Linked DNA regions of Bradyrhizobium diazoefficiens. The protein of the gene in region 1 interacts with the protein of each later gene in a pairwise test. Links are inferred from orthologs where the notes say so. Each region holds a gene or a part of one and is shown on either strand. Other genes may lie near its edges.

Region 1 (4,919 bases):
CCAGGGCAACTGGGCCGACTTCTCCGGCAGCCACATTGGCGCGATCTCCGGTTTCACCAACCACACCAAGATCGATTCGTTCGGTCTGATCACGGGCCAGGTCGGCTACGCCTGGAACAACGTCCTGCTCTACGCGAAGGGCGGTGCGGCTGTGGTTGGCACCAAGTACGACGCCTCGTTCGGCGGCGCGACGGCTTCGGCCAGCGACACCCGTTGGGGCGGCACCATTGGTGCTGGCATCGAATTCGGCTTCGCTCCGAACTGGTCGGTCGGCGCCGAGTACAACCACATCTTCCTGGGTGGCAAGGATCAGACCCTGACCGGCGGCCTCGGTGTTTTCGCCGTCAACACCAAGCAGGACGTCGACATGGGTCTCGTCCGCCTGAACTACAAGTTCGGCGGCCCGATGATCGGCAGGTACTAAGAGACAGTCGCTTCGCAGGAAGCGATCGTGGAAAGCCCCGGCCTTGCGCCGGGGCTTTTTGTTGTGCTCATTCAGCGAGTTAACCATTCTGTTTTGAGTTACTCCATATAGCTTGACTCCTGAGAACGAAATGAGAACAATGTTCTTCATACGTTCTAGTGATGGAGCAAGCCATGTTCAGGATTTTCGTGGAAGAAGCCGCTGCACTGACGTCGATCACGCTGTTCGTCGGGATGATCGCGATCTGGGCCCAAGTCATCCCGCAGCTCTGATCCCGCCGCTTTTGCCACCCGGGCCCCTTATTGGCCCTTGGGGAAAACCGGGATGAGGCGGCCGGTCGGCGGCTGCGGCGTGGACTCTGGCGCGGCGAGCCCGCACCATTGTGAGGCGAGTCGGCCGGGCCCGTGCATGATGCCTCGAGGGGCCGGCGACCGCTCCACCCATCGCAAGAGGCCGTCACGCGACCATGCCGAGCGCCGGATTTGTCCACCTTCACGTTCACTCGGCCTATTCCTTGCTCAAGGGCTCGATCAAGATCGCCAAGCTCGCCGAGCTTGCGAAGAAGGATCACCAGCCGGCTCTGGCGCTGACCGACACCGACAATCTGTTCGGTGCGCTGGAGTTCTCCGACAAGATGGCGGGCTCCGGCATCCAGCCTATCGTCGGCTGCGAGCTCGCAATCGATTTCGGCGACCAGGATCCCAATGCGCGCAACGCGCTTCCGCCTGCGCGCGTGGTGCTGCTGGCCGCGCAAGAGCGCGGCTATCGCAGCCTGATGCGGTTGAATTCGCGCGCGTTCCTCGAATCGCCGGACAGCCACGCGCCGTTCATCAGGTTCGATTGGTTCGACGGCGAGACCGAAGGCCTGATCGCGCTGACGGGTGGGCCCGATGGGCCGATCTCGCTCGCGCTTGCCTCGGGTCAGGCTGAAATAGCGGCGGCGCGCTGCGAACGTCTCGCCGGCCTGTTCGGCGATCGCTTCTACATCGAATTGCAGCGCCACAACCTCGACAAGGAACGGCGCGTCGAGAGCGCCCTGGTCGACATCGCCTATTCCAAAGGCCTGCCGCTGGTTGCGACCAACGAGCCGTATTTCGCGTCGACCGACGATTACGAGGCACATGACGCACTGCTCTGCATCGCCGGCGGCCGGCTGATCGCCGAAACCGAGCGCGAGCAGCTGACGCCGGATCACCGCTTCAAGACCCGCGCCGAGATGGCGGTGCTGTTCGCCGACATTCCCGAGGCGCTCGCCTCGACGGTCGAGATCGCCGAGCGCTGCTCGTTCCGCCCGATGACGCGCAAGCCGATCCTACCGTTCTTCACCGTCGGCGCCGCGGCAAGCTCCGACGCCGCCGCGGTCGAGGCGGCCGAGCTGAAGCGGCAGGCCGAGGAGGGGCTCGCCAATCGCCTTAGCGTCCACGGCCTGTCGCAGGGCACGACGGACGAGGACTACAGCAGCCGCCTGGCGTTCGAGCTCGACGTCATCATGCGCATGAAGTACGCGGGCTACTTCCTGATCGTGTCCGACTTCATCAAATGGGCGAAGGGCCAGGGCATTCCTGTCGGGCCGGGCCGCGGCTCCGGCGCAGGCTCGCTGGTCGCCTGGGCGCTGACCATCACCGACCTCGACCCGATCAAGTTCGGCCTGCTGTTCGAGCGCTTCCTCAATCCCGAGCGTGTCTCGATGCCGGACTTCGACATCGACTTCTGCCAGGACCGCCGCGGCGAGGTGATCCAATACGTCCAGCAGCGCTACGGCCGTGACCAGGTCGCGCAGATCATCACCTTCGGTACGCTGCAGGCGCGCGGCGTGCTGCGCGACGTCGGCCGCGTGCTGCAAATGCCCTATGGCCAGGTCGACAAGCTGACGAAACTCGTGCCGCAGAATCCGGCCGCGCCGGTGACGCTCGCGGCTGCGATCGAGAGCGAGCCGAAACTTCAGGCGTTCCGCGACGAGGATCCCGTGGTGGCGCGCGCCTTCGACATCGCGCAGCGCCTCGAGGGCCTGACCCGCCACGCCTCGACGCACGCGGCCGGCATCGTGATCGGCGATCGCCCCTTGAGCGAACTCGTGCCGATGTACCGCGATCCCAAGTCGGACATGCCGGTGACCCAGTTCAACATGAAATGGGTCGAGCCGGCCGGCCTCGTCAAGTTCGACTTCCTCGGCCTGAAGACGCTGACCGTGCTCGACGTCGCGTGCAAATTGCTCAAGCCGCGCGACATCCATGTCGATCTCGCGACACTGCCGATCGACGATGCCGAGAGCTACCAGATGCTGGCGCGCGGCGAAGTGGTCGGCGTGTTCCAGGTTGAAAGCCAGGGGATGCGACGCGCGCTGGTCGACATGCGCCCCGACCGTTTCGAGGACATCATCGCGCTGGTCGCACTGTATCGCCCCGGCCCGATGGCGAACATCCCGACCTATTGCGCGCGCAAGCACGGCGACGAGGAGCCGGAATATCTCCATCCCGTGCTCGAGCCGATCCTGAAGGAGACCTTCGGCGTCATCATCTACCAGGAACAGGTGATGCAGATCGCGCAGGTAATGTCGGGCTATTCGCTCGGCGACGCCGACCTGTTGCGCCGCGCCATGGGCAAGAAGATCCGGGCCGAGATGGACAAGCAGCGCGACATCTTCGTCGCGGGCGCGGTCAAGAATAACGTGCCGAAGGCCCAGGCCGAGACCATCTTCGAGCTGCTGGCGAAATTCGCCGATTACGGCTTCAACAAGAGCCACGCAGCAGCCTATGCGCTGGTGTCCTATCACACCGCCTATATGAAGGCGCATTATCCGGTGGAGTTCATCGCGGCGTCGATGACGCTCGATCTCAACAATACCGACAAGCTCTCCGAATTCCGCTCCGAGGCGCAGCGGCTCGGCATCAAGGTCGAGCCGCCGAACATCAACCGGTCCGGCGCCACCTTCGAGGTCGGCGACAAGACGATCTACTACGCGCTCGCCGCGCTGAAGGGCGTCGGCATCCAGGCCATCGACCAGATCATCGAGGAGCGGACCAAGCGGGGATTGTTCACCTCGCTCGCCGACTTCGCCGCGCGCGTCAATCCGCGCGCGATCAACAAGCGCATCATTGAAAGTCTCGCCGCCGCCGGCGCCTTCGACACGCTGGAGCCGAACCGCGCCCGCGTCTTCGCCGGTGCGGATTCGATCCTCGCCGCCTGCCAGCGTGCGCATCAGGCCGAGTCCATCGGCCAGAACGACATGTTCGGCATGTCGGCCGACGCACCGAGCATCATGCTGCCGCAGATCGAGCCGTGGCTGCCGGCCGAGCGGCTGCGCCGCGAATACGACGCGATCGGCTTCTTCCTGTCGGGGCATCCGCTCGATGATTATGCCACGGTGCTGAAGCGGCTGCGGGTGCAGAGCTGGGCGGAGTTCTCGCGTGCGGTGAAGACCGGCGCCACCGCCGGCAAGGTCGCGGCCACCGTGGTGTCGCGGATGGAGCGGCGCACCAAGACCGGCAACAAGATGGGCATCATGGGGCTCTCCGATCCCACGGGTCATTTCGAGGCGGTGCTGTTTTCCGAGGGCCTCGCGCAATATCGCGACGTGCTGGAGCCGGGCGCCGCGGTGCTGCTCCAGCTCGGTGCCGAGCTCCAGGGCGAGGACGTCCGCGCTCGCGTGCTGCATGCCGAGCCGCTGGATGACGCCGCCGCCAAGACGCAGAAGGGCCTGCGCATCTTCGTGCGCGACACCAAGCCGCTGGACTCGATCGCCAAGCGTCTGGCCGGACCTGAAGGCGCGAACGGCGCTACATCAAAGCTCGGCAGTCCCGGCATCGCGCCGCGCTCCAACGGCGACGGCGAGGTCTCGCTGGTGATGATGCTCGACCTCGAGACCGAGGTCGAGATGAAGCTGCCCGGCCGTTTCAAGGTCTCGCCGCAGATCGCAGGCGCCATCAAGGCCGTCGCGGGTGTGGTGGACGTGCAGCAATTGTAGAATTCGCGCCTGCCAGCTGAACCCCGCGTTGGTGCGTGATCTTCGCAAGCGGACACTATTCATGGTTGCGCCTTGCGCTGCTTGCGCGCACCTTGCGGGAGGCAAGGGGTCGGCAGAGAATGCAGGGAGAGAATCATGTGCGAGCGATGTTCTGAAGGCGCGTCCGATCTGATCGCCCCGTCGCGGCGGTCTGCGATGCTGCTCGCTGCGTCGGCGCTGGGCGTTGCCTTCACCGGTAGAGCCTTCGCCAAGGAAACCAAGGCGCCACCTAAACCCCAGAATGTGCTGTCGCCCGACGCAGCGCTGAAGCGGTTGATGGAAGGCAATGCCCGCTACGCCGACGGCGTGTCGCGGCGCCACGATTTCAAGCACGAGCGCGAGGCGCTGGCCGGCGGCCAAAATCCATTCGCGGCCGTCCTGAGCTGCGCCGATTCACGCATCGCGCCGGAATATGCTTTCGACACCGGCCGCGGCGATCTCTTCGTCTGCCGCGTTGCCGGCAATTTTGCCGGCACTGAGACCATCGCCAGC
Region 2 (3,779 bases), on another replicon or contig:
CTCGAAGACGCCGACGTCGATCTATCTCGCCAATCGCGGCATTCGCACGGCCAACGTGCCGCTGGTGCCGGGCATTCCGGTCCCGGCGCAATTGGAAACGCTGACCCGTCCGCTGGTCGTGAGCCTGCACGCGACGCCGGAGCGCCTGATCCAGATCCGCCAGAACCGGTTGCTCTCCATGGGAGCCGAGTCTGGCAGCGACACCTATACCGACAGACAGTCGGTGACCGAGGAGGTCGCGTTCGCGCGTAAGCTGAGCGCCAAGCACGATTGGCCGCTATTGGACGTCACGCGGCGCTCGATCGAGGAAACCGCGGCGGCGATCATGAAACTTTACAGCGATCGCCAGCGCCACCGGCCTTCTGAATAGTCTTTGGAATAATCTTGGGAATAGTTTCGCGATGGGTCTGTGGCGCGGCAAATCTCCGTTGGTCCTGGCCTCGCAAAGCGGCGCACGAAAAATGCTGCTGGCGAATGCCGGGCTCGAATTCGACGCTGTCACAGCCGACATTGATGAGCGCGGCATTCAGGCCGCTTCAAAACTTTCAAATCCGCGCGAGATCGGCTTGCTGCTGGCGCGGGAGAAGGCCAAGGCGGTCTCGGCTCATCGTCCCGGAAGCTATGTGATCGGCGCCGACCAGACGCTGGCGCTCGGCGATAGGCTCTTCAACAAGCCCGCCGGCCGCGTCCAGGCGTTGGCGCAGCTGCGCGATCTCGCCGGCCAAAGCCATGAGCTGAACTCGGCCGTCGCGGTGGCCCATGACGGCAAGATTATTTTCGAGGATGTGTCGGTCGCCCGCATGACCATGCGGCAAATGAGCGAGGCCGAGCTTTCAGCCTATCTCGACGCCGCCGGCGACGCCGTCACCACGAGTGTCGGCGCCTATCAGCTCGAAGGACTCGGCATCCATCTGTTCGAGCGCATCGAAGGCGACCATTTCACCATTCTCGGCCTGCCGCTGCTGCCGCTGCTTGCCTTTCTGCGGAGCGAACAGCTAATTGCGGTGTGACTGACAGATATGGTTCTGCGCTGATGCGGATTCTCGGACTGACCGGCTCGATCGGGATGGGCAAATCGACCACCGCAAAATTGTTCGCGGAGGCCGGCGTGCCCGTCTACGACGCCGATGCCGCCGTCCATCAGCTCTACGAGGGCGAAGCAGCACCAGCCATCGAAGCCGCCTTCCCCGGCACCACTGTTAACGGCAAGGTCGATCGTCCCAAATTGTCGGCGCGCGTTGTGCACGATCCCGCCGCCATCAAGCAGCTCGAGCAGATCGTCCATCCGATGCTCGGTGCTTCCCGGCAAAAATTCTTTGCCGATGCGGAAGCTGCCAACGCGCCGGTCGTGGTTCTCGATATTCCCTTGCTGTTCGAAACCGGCGGGGAGAAGCGGGTCGACGCCGTCGTCGTGGTCTCGACCTCGCCAAAACTTCAGCGCGAGCGCGTGCTGGCGCGGGGAACCATGGATGAGGCCAAACTCGACGCCATCATTGCCAAGCAGACGCCCGACGCCGAAAAGCGCAAGCGGGCCGATTTCGTGGTGGATACGTCACACGGAGTTGAGCCGGTGCGCGCGCAAATCACGCATATCCTGGCCGAGGTCGCTAAGATGCCGCAGCGGCGAGCCTGATTCGCCGGCTCACACGGCGTCTTGAAGTCCCTTAAATCATGCGCGAAATCGTCCTCGACACCGAAACCACCGGCCTTGATCCCCTGCGCGGCGATCGCCTGGTCGAAATCGGCTGCGTCGAGATTCTCAATCGCATGCCGACGGGGCAGACGTTCCACGTCTATATCAATCCCGAAAGGGACATGCCGGCGGAAGCATTCGCGGTGCATGGACTGTCGGCCGAGTTTCTCTCGACCAAACCGTTGTTCCATGAAGTCGTCGACGAATTTCTGGCGTTCATCGGCGATGCGCCGCTGGTGATCCACAACGCCTCGTTCGACATCAGCTTCATCAATGCCGAGCTCGACCGGATCAAGCGTGCCGCGATCCCGCGCGAGCGGCTGGTCGATACGCTGCTGCTGGCGCGGCGCAAGCATCCTGGCGTGTCGAACCGACTCGACGATCTCTGCTCGCGCTATGCGATCGACAATTCACGCCGCACCAAGCATGGCGCGCTGCTCGATTCCGAACTGCTCGCGGAAGTCTATGTCGATCTGGTGGGGGCGCGGCAGTCGCAGCTGCTGCTGGCTTCGGAAGCCGGAGATATCAGAGTCAATGCGGCCGGCGATGCGCCGCGGCGGCAACGGTCGACACCGCTCGCGCCGCGGGTTTCAGACGCCGAGCGCGAGGCCCACCGGGCCTTCATCGCAACGCTCGGCGATAAGGCGATCTGGAACGAGTTTTTGCCCGCTCCAGCTGCCGTCAATCCAGCTGGTTAAGCCTGCTGGTTAAGCCTGGCCCACCTGACCACCGGCGGCCATTTGCCGCTCCATGTTCTGGCGATAGAGACCGACGAAATCGACTGGGTCGAGCATCAGCGGCGGGAACCCGCCGTCGCGCACGGCGGTCGCAATGATCTCGCGGGCAAACGGGAACAGCAGCCGCGGGCACTCGATCATGACCAGCGGGTGCAGATTCTCCTTCGGCACGTTGGCGATACGGAACACGCCGGCATAGGCGAGCTCGAACGAGAACATCACCTTGCCTGCGTTCTCGGCCTTGCCCTCGACCGACAACGTCACCTCGAACTCGGTTTCGCTGAGGTTGTTGGCGCTGACGTTGATCTGGATGTTGATCTGCGGCGGCTGGCTCTGCTGCTGGAGAGAGCTCGGCGCATTCGGGTTTTCGAACGAGAGATCCTTGGTATATTGCGCCAGCACGTTGAGCTGGGGAGCCAGGGCCGCCTCGGGAGGGGTGCCGTTACCGTTGGTCATCAGAGTGTCTCCTTACCCGATTGGGCTGAATTTCGCGGCGGTTGGCTAACATAGGGCCGCCTCATTCCACAAGGACGAACGGCTCCGGATGGTGGATCCGGGCCGCGCCCACAACTGTGACATTTCACCCGCCACGGACACGAAATGGCACGTTAAACGCTTGAAGATGCGCGATTTCCGGCCAGGATCGGGTTTCCCCTTAAGCATAAAACGCGCTACACTTGGCGCTGTGCCAAAAGGCGCCATTGGCCGGGCATGATTTCGTGCCTACATCCGGCAGAGGTGACGCGCGGGCCTGAAACCGGTCCTAAAATGGTGATGTAGTCTTGCCGTTCCGGTACGGAACGGTCTACTGGCCGGATTGATTTTCCCGGCAGCGACCCCAAAGAAGACCTCAGTAAAGACCAGAAAGCGATACGACGTGGACATCTACACCATCATCTTCCTTGCGCTGGCGGTCTTTATTTTCCTGCGGCTGCGCAGCGTGCTGGGGCAGCGGACCGGCAATGAACGGCCGCCGTTCGACCGCACGGCTCGCAATGCGCTCGGGGGGGCCCCGGACAAGAACGTCGTGACCATGCCGGGTAAGGTGATCGACCAGGCGCCCTTAGCGCCGGCGGCAGAGCCGACCCCGCCCTCCGACCGCTGGAAGGGATTGACTGAGCCCGGCACCGTGCTCGCCCAGGGTCTCGACGCCATCGTCGACAAGGATTCCACCTTCGATCCCCGCCATTTCCTGTCCGGCGCCCGTGGCGCCTACGAGATGATCGTGCTGGCCTTTGCCAATGGCGACCGCCGCGCGCTGCGCGACCTGTTGTCGTCGGAGGTCTATGAAAGCTTCGATGGCGTCATCAGGGATCGCGAGAAGAACGAGCAGAAGACCGAGACGCGTT
Region 3 (3,714 bases), on another replicon or contig:
CGGTGATGTAATGCGCCGTGGTCTGCCCATCGACCGTGGCATTCAGCGCCAGGATGATTTCATGCACCTCGGCAGCATGCGCACGCGCGACCAGGGCGTCGATGGTGAGGTCCTGCGGGCCGACACCGTCGAGCGGCGACAGGGTCGCGCCCAGCACGTGGTAGCGCCCTTGCGTCGCATTGGCCCGCTCCAGCGCCCAGAGATCGGCAACATCGGCAACGACGACGATGATGGCGCCATCGCGCTTCGGATCGATGCAGACCGTGCAGGGATTTTGGGTATCGATGTTGCCGCAGGTCTTGCAGACTTGCACCTTGTCGAGAGCGACCTGCAAGGCGGAGGACAGCGGCATCATCAGCGCTTCGCGCTTCTTGATCAGATGCAGCGCCGCACGCCGCGCGGAGCGCGGACCAAGGCCCGGCAGGCGCGCGAGAAGCTGGACCAGCCGCTCGATTTCGGGGCCTGCAACTGCGCCCATATTACTGGCCGAACAGCCCCGGCGGCAGGCCGAGCCCACCGGTGAGCGACTGCATCTTCTCCTGCATCGCCGTCTCCGCCTTGCGGCGGGCATCGCCGAGCGCAGTGACCAGCAAGTCTTCCAGCACCTCGCGCTCTTCGGCCTTCATCAGCGAGGGGTCGATCTTGACGCCCTTGACGTCCATCTTCGCGGTCATGCGCACGGCGACGAGACCACCGCCGGAGATGCCTTCGACCTCCACATTGGCGAGCTGGTCCTGCATCTCCTGCATCTTGGATTGCAGCTGCGCCGCCTGCTTCATCATGCCGAGAAAATCAGCCATGGGTGTTCGTCCTTGGAAAGGTTGGCTCAGAGATCGTCGTCGGCGTCGGAACCGTCGGGCGGATCGTCAGAGCCGTAGTCAGCGTTAATATTGGATTCCGGCGTCTCGGGGGCAAGCCTGCGGACCTCGACGACCTTCGCGCCGGGGAAGCGCGAGAGCACCTCCTGCACCCGCGGATCGGCCTCGGCGGACCGTGCGTGTTCCTGCTTGGCGGCCTGGTTCACCGAGCGCAGCGTCGCCTGGCCCTGCTCGTTGGAAACAACGATGGTCCAGCGGCGGCCGGTCCACAGCTCGAACTTGCGCGCCAGCTCGGAGATCATGGACTTGGACGCGTTGGGCTCGAGCGCAACTTCCAGCCGGCCCTCCTCGAAACGGACAAGCCGCATGTCGCCTTCGAGCGCGCCCTTGGTCATGAGGTCGCGCTTCTGGCCGGCAAGCGCGACGAGCTGGGTGAAGCTCGTGATGCGCAGCTGGGGTGCGACCGCTTGCGGATCCGGCGCGGGCGCGGCCATCTGCGGCCGGGCACCGCCGCCGAACGCGGTCGGCGACGATGTCGGCATGCGAACAGGCTGAGCTGAAGCAACTGGCGATGCAGAGGCCATCGGCGCGGCCGGCGCGCTGCTGCGCGCAGCACTGCCGCCACTCACGACCGGCGAACCGCCGCCGTTCTGCTCCAGCATCTTGATCGCTTCGTCCGGCGTCGGCAGGTCGGCGACATAGGCGATGCGCACCAGCACCATCTCGGCGGCCGCAGCGGGCCGCGTCGCGGCCTGCACCTCGGTGATGCCCTTGAGCAGCATCTGCCACATCCGCGACAGCACGCGCATCGAGATCTTCGAGGCGAAATCCCGCGCCCGCACCCGCTCGGTCTCGCCATAGGCGACATTGTCGGCGGTCGCCGGCACGATCTTCACGCGGGTGACGAAGTTGACGAATTCAGCGAGGTCCGAGAGCACGACGATGGGATCGGCGCCGACATCGTACTGGTCGCGGAATTCCTTGAAGGCGCTCGCGATGTCGCCGCGCGCCAGCGAATCGAAGAGGTCGATGACGCGAGTCCGGTCGGCGAGCCCCAGCATCTGCCTGACCGCGTCGGCCTTCACGGCGCCGGCCGCATGGGCGATCGCCTGGTCGAGCAGCGACAGCGAATCACGCACCGAGCCTTCCGCCGCGCGCGCGATGATGCCGAGCGCCTCGGGCTCGATCTCGACATTCTCCTTCGCCGCGATATTGGCGAGGTGCTTCATCAGCACGTCGGCCTCGACGCGGCGGAGATCAAACCGCTGGCAGCGCGACAACACCGTGACTGGAACCTTACGAATCTCCGTCGTGGCGAACACGAATTTGGCGTGCTCCGGCGGCTCCTCCAGCGTCTTCAGGAAGGCATTAAACGCCGCCGTCGACAGCATATGGACTTCGTCGATGATGTAGACCTTGTAGCGGGCACTCGCCGGCGCATAGCGCACGCTGTCATTGATCTGGCGGACATCGTCGACGCCGGTGTGGGACGCGGCGTCCATCTCCAGCACGTCCATGTGCCGGCTTTCCATGATCGCCTGGCAATGCACGCCCAGTGTCGGCATGTGGATGGTCGGCCCCTTCACCGAACCATCCGGCATCTCGTAGTTGAGCGCACGGGCGAGGATACGCGCGGTGGTGGTCTTGCCGACACCGCGGACGCCGGTGAGGATCCAGGCCTGCGGAATCCGCCCGGTCTCGAACGCATTGGAGACGGTGCGGACCACGGCCTCCTGGCCGATCAGATCGTCGAAGCTGGAGGGGCGGTATTTGCGCGCCAGAACCCGGTAAGGCGTGTTGGCGGCCCGGCCGGCGCTGTCGTGATTGGGAGGGGCGCCAGCGTCGGTCATCGGTCGATCCGCAATGAAATCTCTCTCGGCCGGCGGTTTGCGGAAAGGAGCACGCTGGCGGGAAGCCCGCCGGCGCAATTCGCTCGGAAAAACAAGTAGGAGACTGACGAGCGACCCGATCCGGACCTCGTTAGGGCTGCTTCCTTCCGGACCTGACCCGGTTGGCGAGTGGCTCGTCCACCGCCAATCTCCCGGTCCCTATTTGGGGCCAAAAGGGCGGGAAAGCAAGCGGGTAGACTATTTGCCGTGCCAGCCTGCGGATGGCAGCCATACTTGCCGTTACCCGGGCTTGTTCCGGCGATCGGCGCCCTTAATGTGGAGACAAAGAGGGGGTGTGGATGGCCGATCGAGCCCTGCCATGACGAAGCCCTCAAGTCTCAATCCGGAACCGCATATGTCCGATCCCGCCTGGTCGCTGCACTCCCGCCTGAAAGAGGACACCATCGACATCGGCGATTTGCCGCTGTCGAAGGTGCTGGTCATCAAAGACGCCCATTATCCCTGGCTGCTGCTGGTGCCGCGGCGTTCCGATGCGGTCGAGATCATCGATCTCGACGAGGTCGAGCAGGCGCAGTTGATGACCGAGATCTCCCGCGTCTCGCGCGCGCTGAAAGAGATCACCAAATGCGACAAGCTCAATGTCGCAGCGCTGGGCAACCTCGTGCCGCAGCTTCATGTCCACATCATCGCACGCCGCACCAGCGACGCCGCCTGGCCGCGGCCGGTGTGGGGCGTGATGAAGCCCTTGGCGCATGATGCCACGGAGGTTCAGAATTTCATCAGCGCACTTCGCCGAAAAATCTGGTTGGGTTGAAAGAACAAGAAATGTCAGCATTCGACTCGTTTCCGCTGGGGCAGCCGGCCTTCGTCACCAATGTCCTCGATCGCGCCGCGCATCTGCGCCGCGACGACGAAAAACTGTTTGCAATGGAACAGAAATCATCGTCGCGTGCCTATGTCATCTACCGCGACTCGCTCTTGGTGAAGCGCGAGGGCGACAAGACGCGCGCGCTGCTATCAATTGACGAGGCGCTGAAATGCGGCGC
Region 4 (3,686 bases), 970 kb from region 1 along the record:
GATCCAGCTCGGGCTTCTCCCGCGCTTCGAAATTCGCCATACCTCCGAAGCCCATTCCGGCCAGATCTTCATCCCGCGCATCAACCAGCTGCTGCTGGTCGCCGTTGTGCTATTGGTGCTGCTATTCCGCTCCTCCAGCGCGCTGGCGTCGGCCTATGGCATCTCCGTCACCGGGACCATGGTGGTCACGGCGATGATGGGCTTTGTGGTGATCTGGAAGGTCTGGAAGTGGTCGCCGTTTACTGCGGCCGCCCTGATCCTGCCGTTCCTGTTCCTCGACCTGACCTTCCTCGCAGCCAACCTGCTCAAGGTGTTCGAGGGCGGCTGGGTGCCGCTCGCGCTCGGTTCGCTCATGATCCTCATGATGTACACGTGGCGGCGCGGCAGCCGGCTCTTGTTCGAGAAGTCGCGCAAGCTCGAATTCCCGCTCGCCGACCTCGTGGCGATGCTCGAGAAGCGGCCGCCGCAACGGGTGCCTGGCACCGCGGTATTCCTGACCAGCGATCCCCTGAGCGCGCCGACCGCGCTGATGCATAGTCTGAAACACTACAAAGTGCTGCACGAGAAGAACGTCATTCTCACCATCGAGACGGCGCAGACCCCGCGGATCGATCCGGCTGAGCGCGTCAAGCTGGAGCAGATCAGCCCGACCTTCTCCAAGGTGACGCTGAAGTTCGGCTTCATGGAATCGCCCAACGTGCCGAAGGCACTGGCGATCGCCCGCAAGCTCGGCTGGCAATTCGACATCATGTCGACCTCGTTCTTCCTGTCGCGCAGGGCGCTGAAGCCCGCCGCCCATTCCGGCATGCCGCGCTGGCAGGACCGCCTGTTCATCTCGCTCAGCCGCTCCGCCAACGACGCCACCGACTATTTCCAGATCCCGAGCGGCCGCGTGGTCGAGGTCGGCACGCAAGTGACGATCTAAGTCACGATTTAGGCTGCTCCCAAAGCTGTACTTCAAGTCGCTGCGATTTAGCTTTAACTTGCGGCACGCAGCTCAAGCCTTTGTAGCGCTTGATTTTCGTGAGCCGAGAGGCGAGGTTGCCGCCCGCCGGGATCGCCCCGGCAAGCGGGTCGCGACGTTGGAGGATGATGTGGCAAATCAAGTACAGGATCTGACCCCGGACGAGGTCTCCAAGGGTGTTGCGGAAGGACGCTATCTGCTGGTCGATGTCCGCGAGCCGAACGAGGTCGAGGCCGAGGCCTATCCTTACGGCATCGTCGTGCCGCTCTCGACCTTCGATCCCAAGGCGATCCCGGATCCGCAAGGCAAGGAGGTCGTGTTCGCCTGCCGCTCGGGCAAGCGCTCGGTGACCGCCTCGCTCGCAGCCCAGGCGGCAGGCTTGCCTTACGACAAGCATCTGGCCGGCGGCATGCTCGGCTGGAAGGCGGCGGGACTTCCCAGCAAGGTTGGTGGCTAACGTCGCGATGACCAAGAGCTCTTCGCTGAACAAGGTCTTCGCCGACCTTCCCGTCACCATCTTCGAAGCGATGTCGCAGGCCGCGCGCGACAACAACGCCATCAATCTCGGCCAGGGCTTTCCCGACGATCCCGGTCCGGAGGACATCCGCCGCGCGGCGGCCGACGCCTCCCTGAACGGCTACAACCAGTACCCGTCGATGATGGGCATCCCGGAACTGCGCCAGGCGATCGCGACCCATTACGGCCACTGGCACGGCCTCAAGCTCGATCCGATGAGCGAGGTGATGGTGACCTCCGGCGGCACCGAGGCGCTGACTTCGGCGATTCTCGCGGTGGTGCAGCCCGGCGACGAGGTCGTCTGCTTCCAGCCGGTCTATGATTCCTATCTGCCGATCATCCGCCAGGCCGGCGGCATTCCGCGCCTGGTGCGGCTCGAACCGCCGCACTGGCGGCTGAACGAGGACATGCTGAAAAGCGTCTTCAATTCAAAGACCAAGGCGGTGCTCTTCAACAATCCCCTGAATCCCTCCGCGGTGGTCTATCCGCGCGAGGACCTCGAACTTTTGGCGCGCTACTGCCAGGAGTTCGACGTCATCGCGATCACCGACGAGGTCTGGGAGCACGTCACCTTCGACGCGCACAAGCACATCCCGCTGATCACGATCCCCGGCATGCGCGAGCGCACCATCAAGGCCGGCTCGGCCGGCAAGATCTTCTCGCTCACGGGCTGGAAGATCGGCTTCGTCTGCGCCGCGCCGCCGCTGCTGCGCGTGGCCGCCAAGGTGCACCAGTTCCTGACCTTCACCACGGCGCCCAACCTGCAGGCCGCCGTCGCCTACGGCCTCGGCAAGCCCGACGAGTACTTTCTGTCAATGCGCAAGGATCTGACGCGGAGCAGGGACCGCCTCACCAAGGGGCTGGAGAGCCTCGGCTTCCCCGTGCTGAAGTCGCAGGGCACCTACTTCCTCACGGTGGACCTGTCGCCGCTCGGGCTGAACGAGAGCGATGCCGAGTTCTGCTGGCGGATCGTCAGGGATTACAAGGTCGCGGCGATCCCGGTCTCGGCCTTCTACGAGCAGGACCCCGTGACCTCGGTGGTCCGCTTCTGCTTTGCCAAGAAAGACCAGACACTGGACATCGCACTGGAGCGGCTGTCGGACGCCATACGCGGACGCAAGAGGTAGACAGAGATGACGAAGAACGTCAGCCGCTCTCGCTTTGGCCTTGGTCTTGCGATCGCCGCGGCGCTGACGTGCCTCTCGCAAGGGGCGGGCGCCGGGGAGCGCGTCGTCAACTTCTACAACTGGTCGAACTACATGGCGCCTGATGTCCTTGAGGCCTTCACCAAGGAGACCGGCATCAAGGTGGTCTACGATACCTTCGACGCCAACGAGACGCTGGAGACGCGGCTGATGGCCGGCAAGTCCGGCTACGACGTCGTGGTGCCCACGGCCTATTTCCTCCAGCGCCAGATCAAGGCGAACATCTTCCAGAAACTCGACAAGTCGAAACTGCCGAATTTGGCCAACGCGTGGCCGATGGTGACCAAGAATCTCGCGACTTACGATCCCGGCAACGATTTTGCCGTGAACTACATGTGGGGCACGACGGGCATCGGCTACAACGTCGCCAAGGTGAAGCAGATTTTGGGCGCGGACGCCAAGATCGACAGCTGGGACATCGTCTTCAAGCCCGAGAACCTCGCCAAGTTCAAAGACTGTGGCGTCCACATGCTCGACTCCGCCGACGACATTTTTCCGGCGGCGCTGAGCTATCTCGGGCTCGATCCGAACTCGACCAAGCAGGCCGATCTGGAAAAGGCCGCCGATGTCGTCGCCAAGGTCCGCCCCTCCGTGCGAAAATTTCACTCGTCCGAATATCTGAGCGCGCTTGCCACCGGCGAGATCTGCTTCGTGGTCGGCTGGTCCGGCGATATCATGCAGGCCCGCGCCCGCGCGGCTGAAGCCAAGAGTGGCATCGAGATCGGTTACACGATCCCGAAGGAGGGCGCGCAGATGTTCTTCGACAATCTCGCGATCCCTGCGGATGCCAAGAACGTCAGGGAAGCCTACGAGCTGATCAACTATCTCTACCGTCCCGACGTCGCCGCCAAGAACTCGGATTATTTGTCCTATGCCAACGGCAACCTCGCCAGCCAGAAGCTGGTCGATCCAAAGATTCTGAACGACAAGAACATCTATCCGGACGAGGCGACGCTCTCGAAATTGTTCGTCATCACCGCCCGCGACCCGGCGACGCAGCG

The links.
Region 2: the proteins of dnaE (region 1) and dnaQ interact in binary tests that used the Escherichia coli proteins (3 or more experiments, as listed by UniProt). The link is inferred for Bradyrhizobium diazoefficiens from one-to-one orthologs.
Region 3: the proteins of dnaE (region 1) and JJE66_RS13145 interact in binary tests that used the Escherichia coli proteins (3 or more experiments, as listed by UniProt). The link is inferred for Bradyrhizobium diazoefficiens from one-to-one orthologs.
Region 4: the proteins of dnaE (region 1) and JJE66_RS22790 interact in binary tests that used the Escherichia coli proteins (3 or more experiments, as listed by UniProt). The link is inferred for Bradyrhizobium diazoefficiens from one-to-one orthologs.

What each region holds. Positions count from the first base shown.
Region 1 is NZ_JAENXS010000002.1:266,653-271,571, forward strand. What follows is about bases 504-4,588. They hold dnaE (DNA polymerase III subunit alpha), read left to right. Parts: upstream 504-890; coding sequence 891-4,388; downstream 4,389-4,588. Other genes in these bases: JJE66_RS17990 (carbonic anhydrase), read left to right, coding at 4,524-4,588. Also shown: JJE66_RS17980 (outer membrane protein), read left to right, coding at 1-424; more of JJE66_RS17990, read left to right, coding at 4,589-4,919. UniProt on the Escherichia coli protein: DNA polymerase III is a complex, multichain enzyme responsible for most of the replicative synthesis in bacteria. This DNA polymerase also exhibits 3' to 5' exonuclease activity. The alpha chain is the DNA polymerase catalytic subunit.
Region 2 is NZ_JAENXS010000001.1:2,227,516-2,231,294, reverse strand. What follows is about bases 587-3,531. They hold dnaQ (DNA polymerase III subunit epsilon), read left to right. Parts: upstream 587-1,671; coding sequence 1,672-2,391; downstream 2,392-3,531. Other genes in these bases: JJE66_RS10475 (Tim44/TimA family putative adaptor protein), read left to right, coding at 3,308-3,531; secB (protein-export chaperone SecB), read right to left, coding at 2,401-2,886; coaE (dephospho-CoA kinase), read left to right, coding at 1,034-1,633; JJE66_RS10495 (Maf family nucleotide pyrophosphatase), read left to right, coding at 587-1,010. Also shown: JJE66_RS10500 (pyruvate, water dikinase regulatory protein), read left to right, coding at 1-370; more of JJE66_RS10495, read left to right, coding at 402-586; more of JJE66_RS10475, read left to right, coding at 3,532-3,779. UniProt on the Escherichia coli protein: DNA polymerase III is a complex, multichain enzyme responsible for most of the replicative synthesis in bacteria. The epsilon subunit contain the editing function and is a proofreading 3'-5' exonuclease.
Region 3 is NZ_JAENXS010000001.1:2,793,658-2,797,371, reverse strand. Bases 248-3,127 are described here. They hold JJE66_RS13145 (DNA polymerase III subunit gamma/tau), read right to left. Parts: upstream 2,669-3,127; coding sequence 827-2,668; downstream 248-826. Other genes in these bases: JJE66_RS13135 (HIT domain-containing protein), read left to right, coding at 3,063-3,127; JJE66_RS13150 (YbaB/EbfC family nucleoid-associated protein), read right to left, coding at 480-800; recR (recombination mediator RecR), read right to left, coding at 248-478. Also shown: more of recR, read right to left, coding at 1-247; more of JJE66_RS13135, read left to right, coding at 3,128-3,482; nudC (NAD(+) diphosphatase), read left to right, coding at 3,494-3,714. UniProt on the Escherichia coli protein: Part of the beta sliding clamp loading complex, which hydrolyzes ATP to load the beta clamp onto primed DNA to form the DNA replication pre-initiation complex.
Region 4 is NZ_JAENXS010000002.1:1,239,418-1,243,103, reverse strand. Bases 666-3,517 are described here. They hold JJE66_RS22790 (aminotransferase), read left to right. Parts: upstream 666-1,428; coding sequence 1,429-2,607; downstream 2,608-3,517. Other genes in these bases: JJE66_RS22785 (polyamine ABC transporter substrate-binding protein), read left to right, coding at 2,614-3,517; JJE66_RS22795 (rhodanese-like domain-containing protein), read left to right, coding at 1,095-1,421; JJE66_RS22800 (potassium transporter Kup), read left to right, coding at 666-925. In the rest of the region: more of JJE66_RS22800, read left to right, coding at 1-665; more of JJE66_RS22785, read left to right, coding at 3,518-3,686. UniProt on the Escherichia coli protein: Shows aminotransferase activity with methionine and histidine as substrates, and to a lesser extent also with phenylalanine.